Regions from separate parts of the Exiguobacterium sp. UBA5002 genome, predicted to be linked through region 1. Evidence: riboswitches for the same ligand, from Rfam matches in the RefSeq annotation. Region 1 holds a riboswitch; each other region holds the start of a gene.

What was found. A riboswitch is a leader RNA that binds a small molecule or an ion and turns the genes downstream of it on or off. The one in region 1 is predicted to bind thiamine pyrophosphate.
Region 2: it holds a riboswitch for thiamine pyrophosphate, as region 1 does, so the genes downstream of both, thiD (bifunctional hydroxymethylpyrimidine kinase/phosphomethylpyrimidine kinase) here and thiT (energy-coupled thiamine transporter ThiT) in region 1, are expected to answer to the same signal.
Region 3: it holds a riboswitch for thiamine pyrophosphate, as region 1 does, so the genes downstream of both, tenA (thiaminase II) here and thiT (energy-coupled thiamine transporter ThiT) in region 1, are expected to answer to the same signal.
Region 4: it holds a riboswitch for thiamine pyrophosphate, as region 1 does, so the genes downstream of both, B4C70_RS02460 (ECF transporter S component) here and thiT (energy-coupled thiamine transporter ThiT) in region 1, are expected to answer to the same signal.

The regions. Positions count from the first base shown of each region.
Region 1 is NZ_DGYQ01000026.1:35,104-38,312, reverse strand. Features, by position in the region: gene pknB (Stk1 family PASTA domain-containing Ser/Thr kinase) at 1-45, shown strand, start outside; gene rsgA (ribosome small subunit-dependent GTPase A) at 71-976, shown strand; gene rpe (ribulose-phosphate 3-epimerase) at 979-1,635, shown strand; TPP riboswitch at 1,658-1,767, shown strand; gene thiT (energy-coupled thiamine transporter ThiT) at 1,828-2,388, shown strand; gene B4C70_RS07370 (thiamine diphosphokinase) at 2,390-2,992, shown strand; gene B4C70_RS07365 (amino acid permease) at 3,047-3,209, opposite strand, start outside.
Region 2 is NZ_DGYQ01000045.1:101,306-104,514, reverse strand. Features, by position in the region: gene thiM (hydroxyethylthiazole kinase) at 1-547, opposite strand, end outside; gene thiD (bifunctional hydroxymethylpyrimidine kinase/phosphomethylpyrimidine kinase) at 528-1,331, opposite strand; TPP riboswitch at 1,448-1,558, opposite strand; gene B4C70_RS13685 (murein hydrolase activator EnvC family protein) at 1,622-2,899, opposite strand; gene B4C70_RS13680 (murein hydrolase activator EnvC family protein) at 3,102-3,209, opposite strand, start outside.
Region 3 is NZ_DGYQ01000004.1:3,923-7,131, reverse strand. Features, by position in the region: gene B4C70_RS00215 (glycoside hydrolase family 3 protein) at 1-972, shown strand, start outside; gene B4C70_RS00210 (hypothetical protein) at 1,003-1,311, opposite strand; gene tenA (thiaminase II) at 1,363-2,058, opposite strand; TPP riboswitch at 2,132-2,238, opposite strand; gene B4C70_RS00200 (DUF1002 domain-containing protein) at 2,433-3,209, shown strand, end outside.
Region 4 is NZ_DGYQ01000013.1:59,719-62,927, reverse strand. Features, by position in the region: gene B4C70_RS02470 (GNAT family N-acetyltransferase) at 1-530, shown strand, start outside; gene B4C70_RS02465 (50S ribosomal protein L25/general stress protein Ctc) at 821-1,492, shown strand; TPP riboswitch at 1,588-1,687, shown strand; gene B4C70_RS02460 (ECF transporter S component) at 1,788-2,360, shown strand; gene B4C70_RS02455 (ABC transporter ATP-binding protein) at 2,357-3,209, shown strand, end outside.

The DNA.
Region 1 (3,209 bases):
CGTTCAAAAACCATCACGTACAATCAAGCAAAAGACGCACAATGAATGTGATGAAAAAGGAGTGCATAGGATGACGGAACAACGCATCGAAGAGAATCGAGAAGGAACGATCATACGTCTGCAGGGTGGCTTTTATGATGTCATGACACCAGAAGGAGAGGTCCGTTCACGGGCAAGAGGGAATTTCCGAAAACGCGGCATCAGTCCAGTTGTCGGAGACGAAGTCGTTCTTCATATCGAAAGTGAGACGGGATATATTCTCGAAGTGAAGGAGCGGGACAACTTTTTAGTACGCCCTCCAGTCGCGAATATCGACCAGGCATTGCTCGTCGTCTCGGCGGCAGAACCTGATTTTTCAGCGCACTTGCTCGACCGATTTCTCGTTTTGATCGAAGCGAAGGAAATTCAACCCGTCATCCTGTTGACGAAGATGGATTTGCTGGACGATGTTAAAGGACCGGCTGTCCGAGAGGCGATTGCCGCTTACCGGAAGATTGGGTATACGGTCATCGAGACATCAAGTGAGACGTTGGCAGGTGTTGAGCAAGTCCGTCCGTTACTTGCTGGAAAAACGAGCGTTCTCGCCGGACAATCCGGTGTCGGGAAAAGTTCATTGCTCAATGCACTGGAACCCTCTCTTGATTTAGAAACAAGTGCGATCTCGAAATCACTCGGACGCGGACGTCATACGACGCGCCACGTCACATTGATGCCGCTTGCCGAAGGATTGATTGCCGATACGCCAGGTTTCTCGAACCTCGATTTTCCGTATGATATGGAAATCGAGGATGTACGGTGGAGTTTCCCTGAATTCGTGGCTGTACAAGATGATTGCAAATACCGAGGTTGCTTGCATTTGAATGAACCCGGTTGTGCCGTCAAGGAAGCCGTCGAAGCCCAAGAAATCATGTCCTCTCGTTATGAGAACTATGGTATGTTTATAGACGAAATCAAGAATCGAGCCCGGAGGTATTGAAGATGATTAAAATTGCACCATCTATCTTATCAGCAGATTTTGCGAATCTCGAACGCGATGTTAAAGCAGTCGAAGCAGCAGGCGCGGACTATATCCATTTTGATGTCATGGACGGTCAGTTCGTACCGAACATCTCATTTGGATTACCTGTGCTTAGCAGCTTACGTCAAAAGACGGATATGATTCTCGATGTCCATTTGATGATCGACCAGCCAGAACGTTTCGTCGAGGATTTCGTCAAAGCAGGGGCGGACATCGTGACGTTCCACGTCGAAGCGACGAATCATGTCCATCGTGTCTTGCAACAAATCAAAGCAGCGGGCGCAAAGGCAGGAGTCGTCTTGAATCCCCATACGCCATTATCAACGATTGAACACGTCCTTGAGGATGTCGATATGGTTTTATTGATGACGGTCAATCCGGGCTTCGGTGGACAAGCCTTCATCGAGCGTGTCATGCCGAAACTCGCAGCACTTGCACAAATGAAAGCAGATCGTGGTCTGACATTTGAAATCGAGATTGACGGTGGCGTCAATCCGGAAACGGCAAAGCTTTGCATCGATAACGGTGCGAACGTTCTCGTCGCAGGATCAGCAATCTACAATGCACCAGATTATGCGGAAGCGATCACTAGCATTCGTCAAGGGGCTGCCGTATAATAAGAACGAGAAAACGAAATATGATGACCGCAAGGGGTGTCGCTTGAAAAGCGGCTGAGAGGAGTCTTTTAGACTTTAACCCTTCGAACCTGTTCCGTTCAAACGGACGTAGGGATGTGGCGCACGCAGGCAGTACGGCGTTCGTCGTACTGCCTTTTTGCGTCCTCTCGTACAATGAAGGAGGAAAATAGCATGAAACGGTTACAAGTGATGATGGAAATTGCCATCTTCGCCAGTCTCGGAGTCGTCTTTGATTTACTGATTCCATTCAAAATGCCACAAGGAGGCTCAATCAGCTTAGCGATGTTACCGATCTTCGTCATGGCATTTCGCCACGGTGTCGTCGGAGGGGTCGTCACGGGAGCGCTTGTGGGTACGATTCAATTGATGTTCGCTCCACAAGTCTTGACGATTGTTCAACCGATGCTTGACTATACGATTGCGTATGGTGTCGTCGGATTAAGTGGTCTGTTCGCGCGTCAAGTCAGACTAGCTGCGCGCAATGGACAAAAGAAAAGCTTGATGGCGTTCGTTCTCCTGGCGACGTTATTAGGCGCAGGACTCCGTTATATCTGTCATGTCATCAGTGGAATCGTCTTTTTTGCTGAGTATGCCGAAGGTCCAGTCGTACCGTATTCATTGATTTATAACGCGACATACATGGTACCGTCTTACGTTCTTTGTGGTGTCGTTGCGGGTCTTTTATTTACGACTGCGCCACGCTTACTCCGTTATTCGGCACGAGGTGTCTGAGATGCGGGCGATTCTCGTCTGTGCCGGTCCGCGAGAAGAAGCGCCGGATTTACGGACGTTTTGTCAGCCAGGTGACTTTATCGTTGGTGTCGACGGTGGTGTTCAGACGATTGAATCGTTTGGGCTGACATGCGACCTGAAGATTGGTGATTTTGATTCTCTTGGTTATGTACCAGAAGGGGCAATCGTTCATCCGGCCGAGAAAGATGAAACGGATCTCGAACTGGCACTTCGTACAGTCTCAGAGAAGAAACAGTTTGAGGATACCTTCATTATCGGGGCGACAGGTGGGCGGCTCGACATGACCGTCCAAAATGTATATCTATTGAAGCGATACCCAGAGGCACGACTCGTGACGAAACGAGAAGAGGTACGATACTTGGCTGAGGGAACGTATGCAGTCGAAGCAGGGAGCTATCATTATCTTTCGTTCATTCCACTCGTACCATCGACTTTAAGCTTATCCGGAGTCAAATATCCACTTGATGCACATCCAGTACCGGTCGGAGGTTCCTTGACCGTCAGTAATGAATGGTGTGCGTCAGAAGCGAAGGTAGAGCTCCATCAAGGAGAACTATTGATGATGCGGACGCTTAAGGAATAGCACAATCATAGGAAAGAGGCCGTGGATGACTCCGCGGCCTCTTTTTAGATGAAATTATTCTTCGAATTGAGAAGGGGCGACACGGATGTCGCTTTGAGCGGATAGATGTTTTCCTTTGACGAAGAGATGATAACTTCCCCACATGACAAGGAAGAAAGGAACACCGATGTATAGAGCGATTCGTTGATCCGCTTGAAACGCAAGACTGACGAGGACG
Region 2 (3,209 bases), on a different contig from region 1:
TGTCTCCCAAACGTGGTGTTCCTACATGTAATTCCATTTCACGCGTTCCATCCGTGATGTAGTCGTTCGGACCTGTCACGACGAGGACAGATTGGTGTTTGCGAGCGAATGCACGAATGCTTTCTCGATCCATCATTGCATCTCCCGCAGCATCGACTCCCTTAGTTCGCCCATCTTCCCCAAGTAACGTCTTGATTTCAGAAGCATTTCCTTTAATGACCGTACACCCGAGATCAATGAGTTCTTTAGAAAAGGCAGTACGTAATGTCGTTGCCCCTGCTCCAACTGGATCAAGAACGATTGGGACATTCAAACGTCCCGCTTCACGTGCTGCGAGTCGTTGAGCTGCTTGCATGTCTGCATCAATCGTACCAATGTTTAAGACAAGAGCTTGTGCGAGTCTAACCATCTCTTCTACTTCACGAATGTCTTCCGCCATGACGGGTGATGCTCCAACAGCGAGTGTGACGTTTGCGCAGTCGTTGATCGTCACCGTGTTCGTCAGATGGTGAATGAGTGGTTTGTGTTCAAGAATGGTCGTAAACATGTGTATCCCTCCAAAGTGAGTGAAAATGATGTGTCGGTCCAATACCTTGTCCGAGGGCAAATCCATGACGAATTGCCTCCGTGACATAGCTCTTTGCCTGTCTTACACTATCTGTTAAATCTTCTCCAAGCGCCATCCGCGCCGCAATCGCCGCAGATAAGGTACAACCAGTTCCATGAGTATGTTGATTGTCTAACCGTTCCGATGTGAAGCGGTGTTCCACTTCCCCATCAAACAACAAATCCGTCGCAGCTCCTGAGAGATGTCCACCTTTTAGTAATACTGCCCCTGTCTGTGTAGCCAATTGATGCATCGCCAGTCGCATTTCCTCTAGATTGGTCACTGATCGTCCTGTTAACCGCTCCGCTTCCGGTAAATTCGGTGTGACGAGTGTCGCAAGCGGCAGAAGTTCTGAAATCAATGCTTGTTCAGCTTCCGTCCGCAATAGGACATGACCACCTTTAGCGACCATGACGGGATCTAATATGATAGGAACTGTCTGTTTGCGGAGATGTGTAGCAATGACACGAATCGTCTGCGCATTCGAGACCATCCCGATTTTGATCGCATCGACACGAATGTCTGAAAAAATCGACGTTAACTGGGCATCTACGATTTCTGGGGACAACTCTTCCACCGCTTGAACACCCAACGTATTTTGCGCCGTGACGGCTGTCAGGACGCTCATTCCATAAACCCCTAAAGCCGAAAAGGTTTTTAAATCTGCTTGAATCCCAGCTCCACCACCGGAGTCGGATCCTGCAATCGTCAGTACATGTTTCATGTTCTTTTCACCTTCCCATCGAGCAATGTAAGGGAGTCGTGACCGACAAAAAAAAGCGTCGACCGCTGTAAAAAAGCAGTCGACGCTATACGAAAGCGTTATACACGCATTCCGGTATCCGTTCGGCTCAACTTTCCTACGCTGGTATTATCCAGTTCAGGTAATAGGGTCGAAAACAGATTGGTTTTCCTCTCAGCCGGATTCCTCCAGCTCCCCTAGTTGCTCAAGTATTCGTTTCGCCTTAACTGTAGCATAGAGAAGAAAAAAAAACGAGCCGAAGCCCGTTTTGATTACAGATATGCTAATGGATTGACTGCATTTAGAGGAGAAGAGGCACTGTATTGATAGCCTCCGACATGTAGTTCGAAATGTAAGTGTGGTCCTGTTGAATTCCCTGTACTACCAAGTGTCCCGACTTGCTGACCTTGAGAGACCGTTTGTCCTGCACGAACCGATAATGAACTCATATGTGCGTAGACAGTCGTGTACACTTGTCCATCTAGGAAGTGAGAAATCATGACATGATTGCCGTAAGGTCCACCACCTGATGCTGTAATGACCGTTCCAGCTGCTGCAGCGACGATTGGAGATCCGACCGAACCACTGAAATCAACACCGTTGTGGAACGTATAACCGTTCGCGCCGCTTGCTGGTCCGAATCCTTGTGACACTCCACCAGAAGATGGTCGAACGAATTTCCCTCCACTCGAAACAACCGGCGGGACAACAGAATCAGTTGATTCCGAACTCTTACCTGCTTGTTTTGCTGCTTGAGCATTCGCTTTAGCGGCTTTTTCGGCTGCCGCTTTCTCCGCTGCTGCTTTTTCAGCCGCTGCTTTAGCAGCTGCCTTCGCTGCCGCAATTGCACGTTCTTGCGCTTCGAGAGTCGCTTGAAGTTCTTTTGCGTCTAACAGTTCTGTCGTGAACTTCGTCTTCCCTTTTCGTAATTTCTTCAGCGTGGCACTACGTTCTTTCATTTGAAGCTTTAACGCTTTCTTTTGTTCAAGCAATACTTTCTTTTCTTGCATTTGCTCCGCTTTTTTCTCAACGAGCGTTTGTTTTGCTTCTGCTAATTTTTGTTGCGTTGCGATGTAATCCGAAATCATTTTATCGTCTTGCTCAGCGATTTTTTTCCCCGCCATGACACGGCTGAATAAATCACCTAAATCCTTCGATCCAAAAATGACTTCTTCCCATTTAATCGAGTTTCCATCGTTCTCTTGGAAAACACGCAAACGATCACCGAGTAGTTCTTCCTGTTTCTGTAACATTTCTTCGTAACGGACGATGTCTACCTTTAACTCATCGATTCGAACGTTCAACTGTTCGATTTGTTTATTTTTTTCAGAGACTTGGAAAATCTTTTCGTTGATTGCTGCGTCAATTTGATTGATTTGACGTTGCTCTTTTGAGATTTTAGCTTCTTGTTTTTTGATCGCTTTTTCAAGTTTACGTTGTTCAGCGGCATTTTCAGCCTTTTTTTCTTTAATGGTCGCTGCTGCGATCGGTTGCGTTCCTGTTATAAGTAATGCTCCTAAAACAATGGTAGAAATTAGTTTTTTTAGCATATATCGTTTTCCTCACTTATGTTTTTTTCATATTTTATTATAGTATTCAAGTTTCTCTCATATCTGAAATAGATTATAGCACCGTAATCGTTTCAAAAAAATTTCATTTACATTTCAAATGAAAACGATTTTTTGTAATATATGATTTGTTTTTTGAAAATGACAAAAAAAGAACCGTTGCATATGCAACGATTCTTTACGATTAAAACATCGACATTGGATTGACTGAGTTAGCTGGACCTGTTGCACTGTAGCTGTATCCACCAACGTGAATTTCGAAGTGTAAGTGTGGACCTGTTGAGTTTCCTGT
Region 3 (3,209 bases), on a different contig from region 1:
GCGTTGAACATGCAGGCGATCGCCGACAACTTCACGGAATCAGAAGCCGTCTTAAAGACGTTTGACGCTGGAGTCGACATCGCGCTCATGCCGACGATCCTTCGTTCCGAGCAAGATGTCACAAAGCTCGATCAGATTTTCAAGGATGTGATCGCAGCAGTCAAAGACGGTCGCCTTTCAGAGAAACGAATTGATCAATCGGTTGAACGAATCTTGACGCTAAAAGCAGAGCGTGGGATTTGGAACGGTACGACTGACACGACATCCCTAGCTGAAAAAATCGCGCACTCGAACCAAATCGTCGGCAGTCCCGAGCATAAAGCAAAAGAACGCGCGATGACGGAAGCCGCGGTCACACTCGTGAAAAATGATCAGCGGACGTTACCATTCAAACCGAAAAAGAATGCAAATGTTCTTGTGATCGCTCCTGCGACGGATCAAACGGACAGCATGAAAAAAACGATCGCGTCCCTACCGAAGAATCGGAACTGGCACGTGACGACAGCGAATTACTCAACTACTACGCTACCGCTCGACCAAAACCCGACATTACGGGCGCAACTCGATGCAGCAGATTACATCATCGTCGGTTCCAACGTCAACACGAGTGCTAAACTACTACCTACTGCACCAGAACAAGCGGTTCCGGCTTCGATCTTCCGCTATGCGAAACAAACGGATTCACCATCCGTCCTGCTCAGTCTCCGTAACCCATACGATGTCGCCGTTCAACCGGACGCACCGGCACACGTCCTCGTCTATGGCTTCAAAGGCGACCCGAACGGACCAGACTCCGAAGCAGGCAATCTGAAATCAGCGGGACCGAACCTGCCTGCAGGTATCCGAGCGATCTTCGGAACGTTCAAACCGCAAGGCACTTTACCGGTAGATGTGCCGGTCTTTCAGAACGGTGTCTTTACCGATCAACTGCATCTCGAATTCGGTGACGGCTTTAAAAACTGGAAAAAATGATGACGTGATACACCAAAAGACCGAAGCTCCTTAAAGGATGCCTCGGTCTTTTAACGATTGATACGGATATTCGGCTTCTTCTTTCGAACGCTTGTAGACACGATGAAGTGAATAAGTCAACGAAACATAGAGGATGACGACTAGGATAGTCGCGATGGAACTCCCCGTTGTAAAACCGAACTGAAGCAACCCCTGAAAATTCTGAATCGTAGCATATGTTCCGTACACCGCCATCAAGATGGGAATGATGTACCCAACAAATCTCACTTTTACTTTTCCGAGCACCTGTTGCACGACATATGCCGCGAGAATCACAAGTGCGATCACGATGATTTCCATTCCAATCCCAACTCTCACTAAATGGTATTCCTAATTCTACCATTTAGTGATTCAAGAAGATACCTCTCGTGCCGGAATCGTTTCGTAAACTGACGCAAACGTCTCTTCCGTCCACCCCATGTGCCAGAAGAGTAACTCATAGTAACAACTTGTCACGAAATGACGTTTCATTCGCTCGCGTTCCGCTGGGCTCGCTTGCTCCGCCAGCGCATCAAGCCGTGCAATCTGTTCAAAGACGACCTTTTCGAACCATTCCGAGCTATACGTGTCGATCCATTGCTGATAGATTTTTTCTTCCGGTGTACACGTCAGTAATTGTTGCCCGACTTCATAATACAACCAGTAACATGGCAAGATGGCAGCAATCGTCTCACCAAGCGTTCCTTCACTCGCATGATGCATGTGCGAGACGTACGCATATGCTGTCGGTGCCGGTTCAAATGCTTCAAGGTCTGCTGCCGTAATACCGAGCGGCTTAAAAAATGATTGATGTAAGCTCAGTTCTGCCTCGTAAGTCGAAGTAGCATGTTCGGCAAGTGTCGCGATCGTCGCGAAGTCGTCCGCTTTTGACGCTGCCTTCGCTTGAATCTTCGCAAAGTGTTTTAAGTAATAGGCATCCTGCATGACGTAATGCCGAAATTTCGAGAGTGGTAACGTCCCCTCTCCGATTCCTTGAACGAATGGGTGCGTAAAACTACTGTTCCAATACGCTTGTGCCGCTTGTTTGATTTCTTGTGTGAATGTCATGATCTCATCCTCCTCGTTTGGTATGAAACGAAAAAACACCACCCCGAAACACACGGGCATGGCGCAAGAAGAACAAGACTTGACGCCACTTCCCTCCGTAAGTACGAACTTAATCAGGTTCAAAGGGTCCGAACGTCTTCGTTCGTCTCAGTCAGCCTACCGACTCCCCTAGTGGTCATTATTCGATTCCCATCCACTATAGCATGCTGAAAATGGAAGTCAAGTTGTCCTCTTTTCGCTATACTATGGAGTGTCAGAAGACGGATGCCGTCTCCATCTACAGACCGATTCCGAACTTCTTTCGTTCTCGTACACTAACTTTAGTACCTGATACTATAATTTATTCTGTTACTTACAAATTGGAGGATTTCATTATGCATACACCAACAAAAATCATGGCGTCAGCCGTTATCGCTTCTGCTTTATTACTCCCAACAGCCGCATCCGCCGAACAAGTCGTCGATAAGACGATCGTCACACTCGGGGAGTCACTCGGCGCAAAGGATAAAGCATGGGTGCTTTCCCGTCTCAATGCACCGGAAGGCATCACGCCGATCATCGCAACCTCTGCTGACGAAGAAAAATATCTCGGGAAAAACATTCCACAGTCGCAAAAAGGTGGCAACATGTATTCTTCGGCTAAGATTGAACTGACGGAAAAAGGAGATGGACTTTCCGTCTCGACGGAGAACATCACATGGGTGACGAAGGATATGTATCTCAACGCTCTCGTCACAGCGGGTGTCAAAGATGCCGACATCACGATCACTTCTCCCTACAAGGTGACCGGGACATCGGCACTGACAGGAATCATGAAAGCGTACGATCAAACTTCCGCTGAGACGGGAATTAAGTTAAGTGACGAACGCAAGGATTTAGCACAGCAAGAATTATCGGTCACATCAGACGTCGGAAAAACGGTCGGCACGGATAAAGTCGCTGACTTAATGAATGAGATCAAGGCTGAGATCGCCAATCAAAAACCGGAAACCAAAGTCGAGATCGAAAACCTGATCGTCCAAGTCATTCAAAACAACAATATCCAGTTGTCTGACGCACAAATGGACCGGTTGACGAATCTATTCAATCAAATGGAGCAAGCGAACATCAACTGGGGACAAATCGAGAGTGGATTGAAAAATGCGGGACAA
Region 4 (3,209 bases), on a different contig from region 1:
ATGGCTGCACTTTCGTCACGACTGTTTCCGGGAAAGCGATTGGTGGTTTACCGGGTCTTGCGTTCATTGGTCACGCAGATCGCGTCCTACCTTCTCTCTGTATTCCCCGTTATCTGGATTTAGGACTCTACGCAGAAGGGGTTGCCTTTTCCGGCTCGTCGAACCTGTTGCTTGCCTGTCAGGCAGCGCTTGATGCCCTCGATCTTAATCAAGCAGCAATCAAGATGACCTATCTCGAACAAGCCGTCCGCGCAACTGGATTACAACTCCTCGCACAACAAGAAGCACAAGCGCCGGGAATACTGACGATCGTTCATCCGTCCGCAACTGATTTAGGCGACGCTCTGCGTATTCAGGGGTATCACGTCCAGTACGAAAGCGACTATCTCGTTTACAATCAGTGGCTTCAAATTTCGACGATGGGACAGACGACGATGCGACAAATTGAACGTCTCGTTCGTGTTTTAGTTCGTGAAAATGAACGAATCACCATAAAGAATGAAAAAAATGAAAGACCTCTCAACCCTTGATTTCAAGCGGTTTGGAGGTCTTTCGACTTCGAAAAGATAAAAAAGAGGTTTATGGATTTAAAACATAGGGGTATAAACTCATTAGCACCGCATCAAACCGGTGACTTACTCACACATGTTTCTCAATATCAGCGTAATGACCTGGGAGAGAAATGCAAAGTCACGAAAGCGTCAGATTCATGAGAGTCTGAAACCGATTGTCTTAGCATGATTCATATTGTTCAGGATTCGTCCTGCTCCTACATTCATTACCTTTTGAGGGCTATACCAAATTCAAGGGGGAAATGAACATGTCAGTTAATTTAACAGCCGAAAAACGCGAGGTACGTCCACGCTCACTCCGTAAACAATTGCGTCATGAAGGAAAAGCTCTTGGCGTCGTGTATGGTTACAAAGTGGAAAGTACACCAATCGCGTTTGAAGAAAAAGAATTGCTTAAAATCGTCCGAGAAAACGGTGAAAACGTCTTGATTTCACTCAAACTCGATGGTAAAAATATTAACGTCTTGATCAATCGCCGTGATATGGATGTCTTCACCCCAACAGTCGATCACGTTGAATTCATCGCCGTGAAAATGGATGAAGAAACAGAAGTCGAAGCAGACGTTGTACTCGTTGGCGAAGCAGCCGGTGCAAAAGTTGGTGGCTTCCTATCACAAACACTCTTTAAAGTAACAGTCGCCGCTACACCAGATAAATTACCAGAGAACGTCGAAGTCGACGTCACGAACCTCGAAATCGGCGATTCGATTTCTGTAGCCGATCTTCCAGAACAAAAAGATTTCCGCATCGTTACAGAAGGCGATATTCAAGTCGCAGCTGTCGTCGAATCGACACTCGAGCAGGATCTTGAAGAAATCGAGGAAGCAGAGGCACAAGCAGAAGCTGGCGAAGACAACGAAGCGGAAGCAACAGAAGCGTCTTCAGAAGAAACAGCTGAAGAGAACGAAGACAATAAATAAGTCGTTTAACGATACGCCCTTTGCGGCGTATCGTTTTTTTGTGTCTTGACAACAGGCGCTGGATTGCCTAAAGTGAACAGCGTATCACCTATTACCATATCCACTAGGGGAGCCCAATTGGCTGAGACGATTCACTTCGGACCCTTCGAACCTGATCTAGTTCATACTAGCGTAGGAAAGTGGAGCGATCACATCCAATGACTCCTGCTGCGCGCAGTTTTTCTGAGGACCGCTCTCTTTTTTACGGAGGGCGGTCTTTTTTGGCGTCTCCCCCATTCAAAGGAGGACGTATCTAATGCAACACTGGAAAATGAAAGAAATCATGGTCATGATGATGCTCGCCGTCGCTTGCGGCGTCATCTATCTTGGTTGGTCAACACTCTGGTTACCAATCTCAGCGATCTTCGGTCCTGTCGGTGCCAACTGGATGTTTGGCATCTGGATCATTGCGAGTCCGCTCGTCGCAGCAATCATTCAAAAGCCAGGTGCCGCTTTAATTGCGGAAGTCGTCGCGGCAGCCGTCGAACTGTTCACAGGTAGTCATTTTGGTTTATCCGCTCTTCTGATCGGAGTCTGCCAAGGACTTGGTGCGGAAATCGTCTTCGCGATGACGCGTTACCGTCGTTATGACACATGGACCTTGATGTTATCGGGTGTCGGAGCCGCGATTGGTAGCATCGTTTATAGTCTAATCGCGAACGGATTCGGTTACTACACAACGACGACGTTGCTTGCGACAACTGGCTTACAATTGATCAGCGGCGCATTACTCGGTGGCTTGCTTGCAGCCATTCTCGTCCGTCGCCTTGTTGCGACTGGTGTCTTGAACGGGTTTGCGGCAGGACGTGCGAAACGAGAAATCGCATGATTACTGTCGACGACCTCAGCATCCGCTATCCCGGTCAGATGAAATCGGTGCTCAATCATGTATCGCTGACGATTGAGCAAGGGACGACCCTTCTGCTCGGACGAAGTGGGAGTGGCAAGACGACATTACTTCATGCCCTTGCCGGACTGACACCGGAAACGATTGAAGTCGAACAGACTGGTACCGTTAACCGGTCCGGTTCGGTCGGAATCTTGTTTCAAAATCCAGAAGAACAGTTCTGCATGGAGACAATCGGACGCGAAATCGCTTTTAGTTTAGAAAATCGCTCGATTCCGCGCGTGGAGATGGATGAACGAATTGAACGCTTACTCGCACTCGTCGGTCTCCCCCTCCCCTTCTCGACACCGATCGCGAGTCTATCCGGTGGAATGAAACAGCGTCTCGCGCTCGCAGCGGTCCTAGCACTTGAGCCGACGATCTTATTACTCGATGAACCAACGGCTCAGATTGATCCAATCGGACAACATGAGCTGATGGCGTTGATTTTTCGAATTCAAAAAGAACACGATTTAACGATCGTCTTGATCGAACACCAACTTGATGTCTGTTTGCCGTACGTCGACCAGGTCGTCTTACTTGAGGACGGATCGATTACTGCGACAGCAGATCCACGGGATCTGTTCCCGCAGGATTACAAAGAGCTTCAAACGAAAGGTATTGCCGTTCCCTCTTTGTATCCGTATACGTTAGAGACGTTACCCATAGATGGACCGCAAGCGGCGCGACTTCATGTGCCTTCCCCCGTCGCTACAGCTGGTCGCTCTTTGTTACACGTCGCTGCATTATCGACGAAAGCACCATATCCGCTGACCGATGCGACATTTTCCC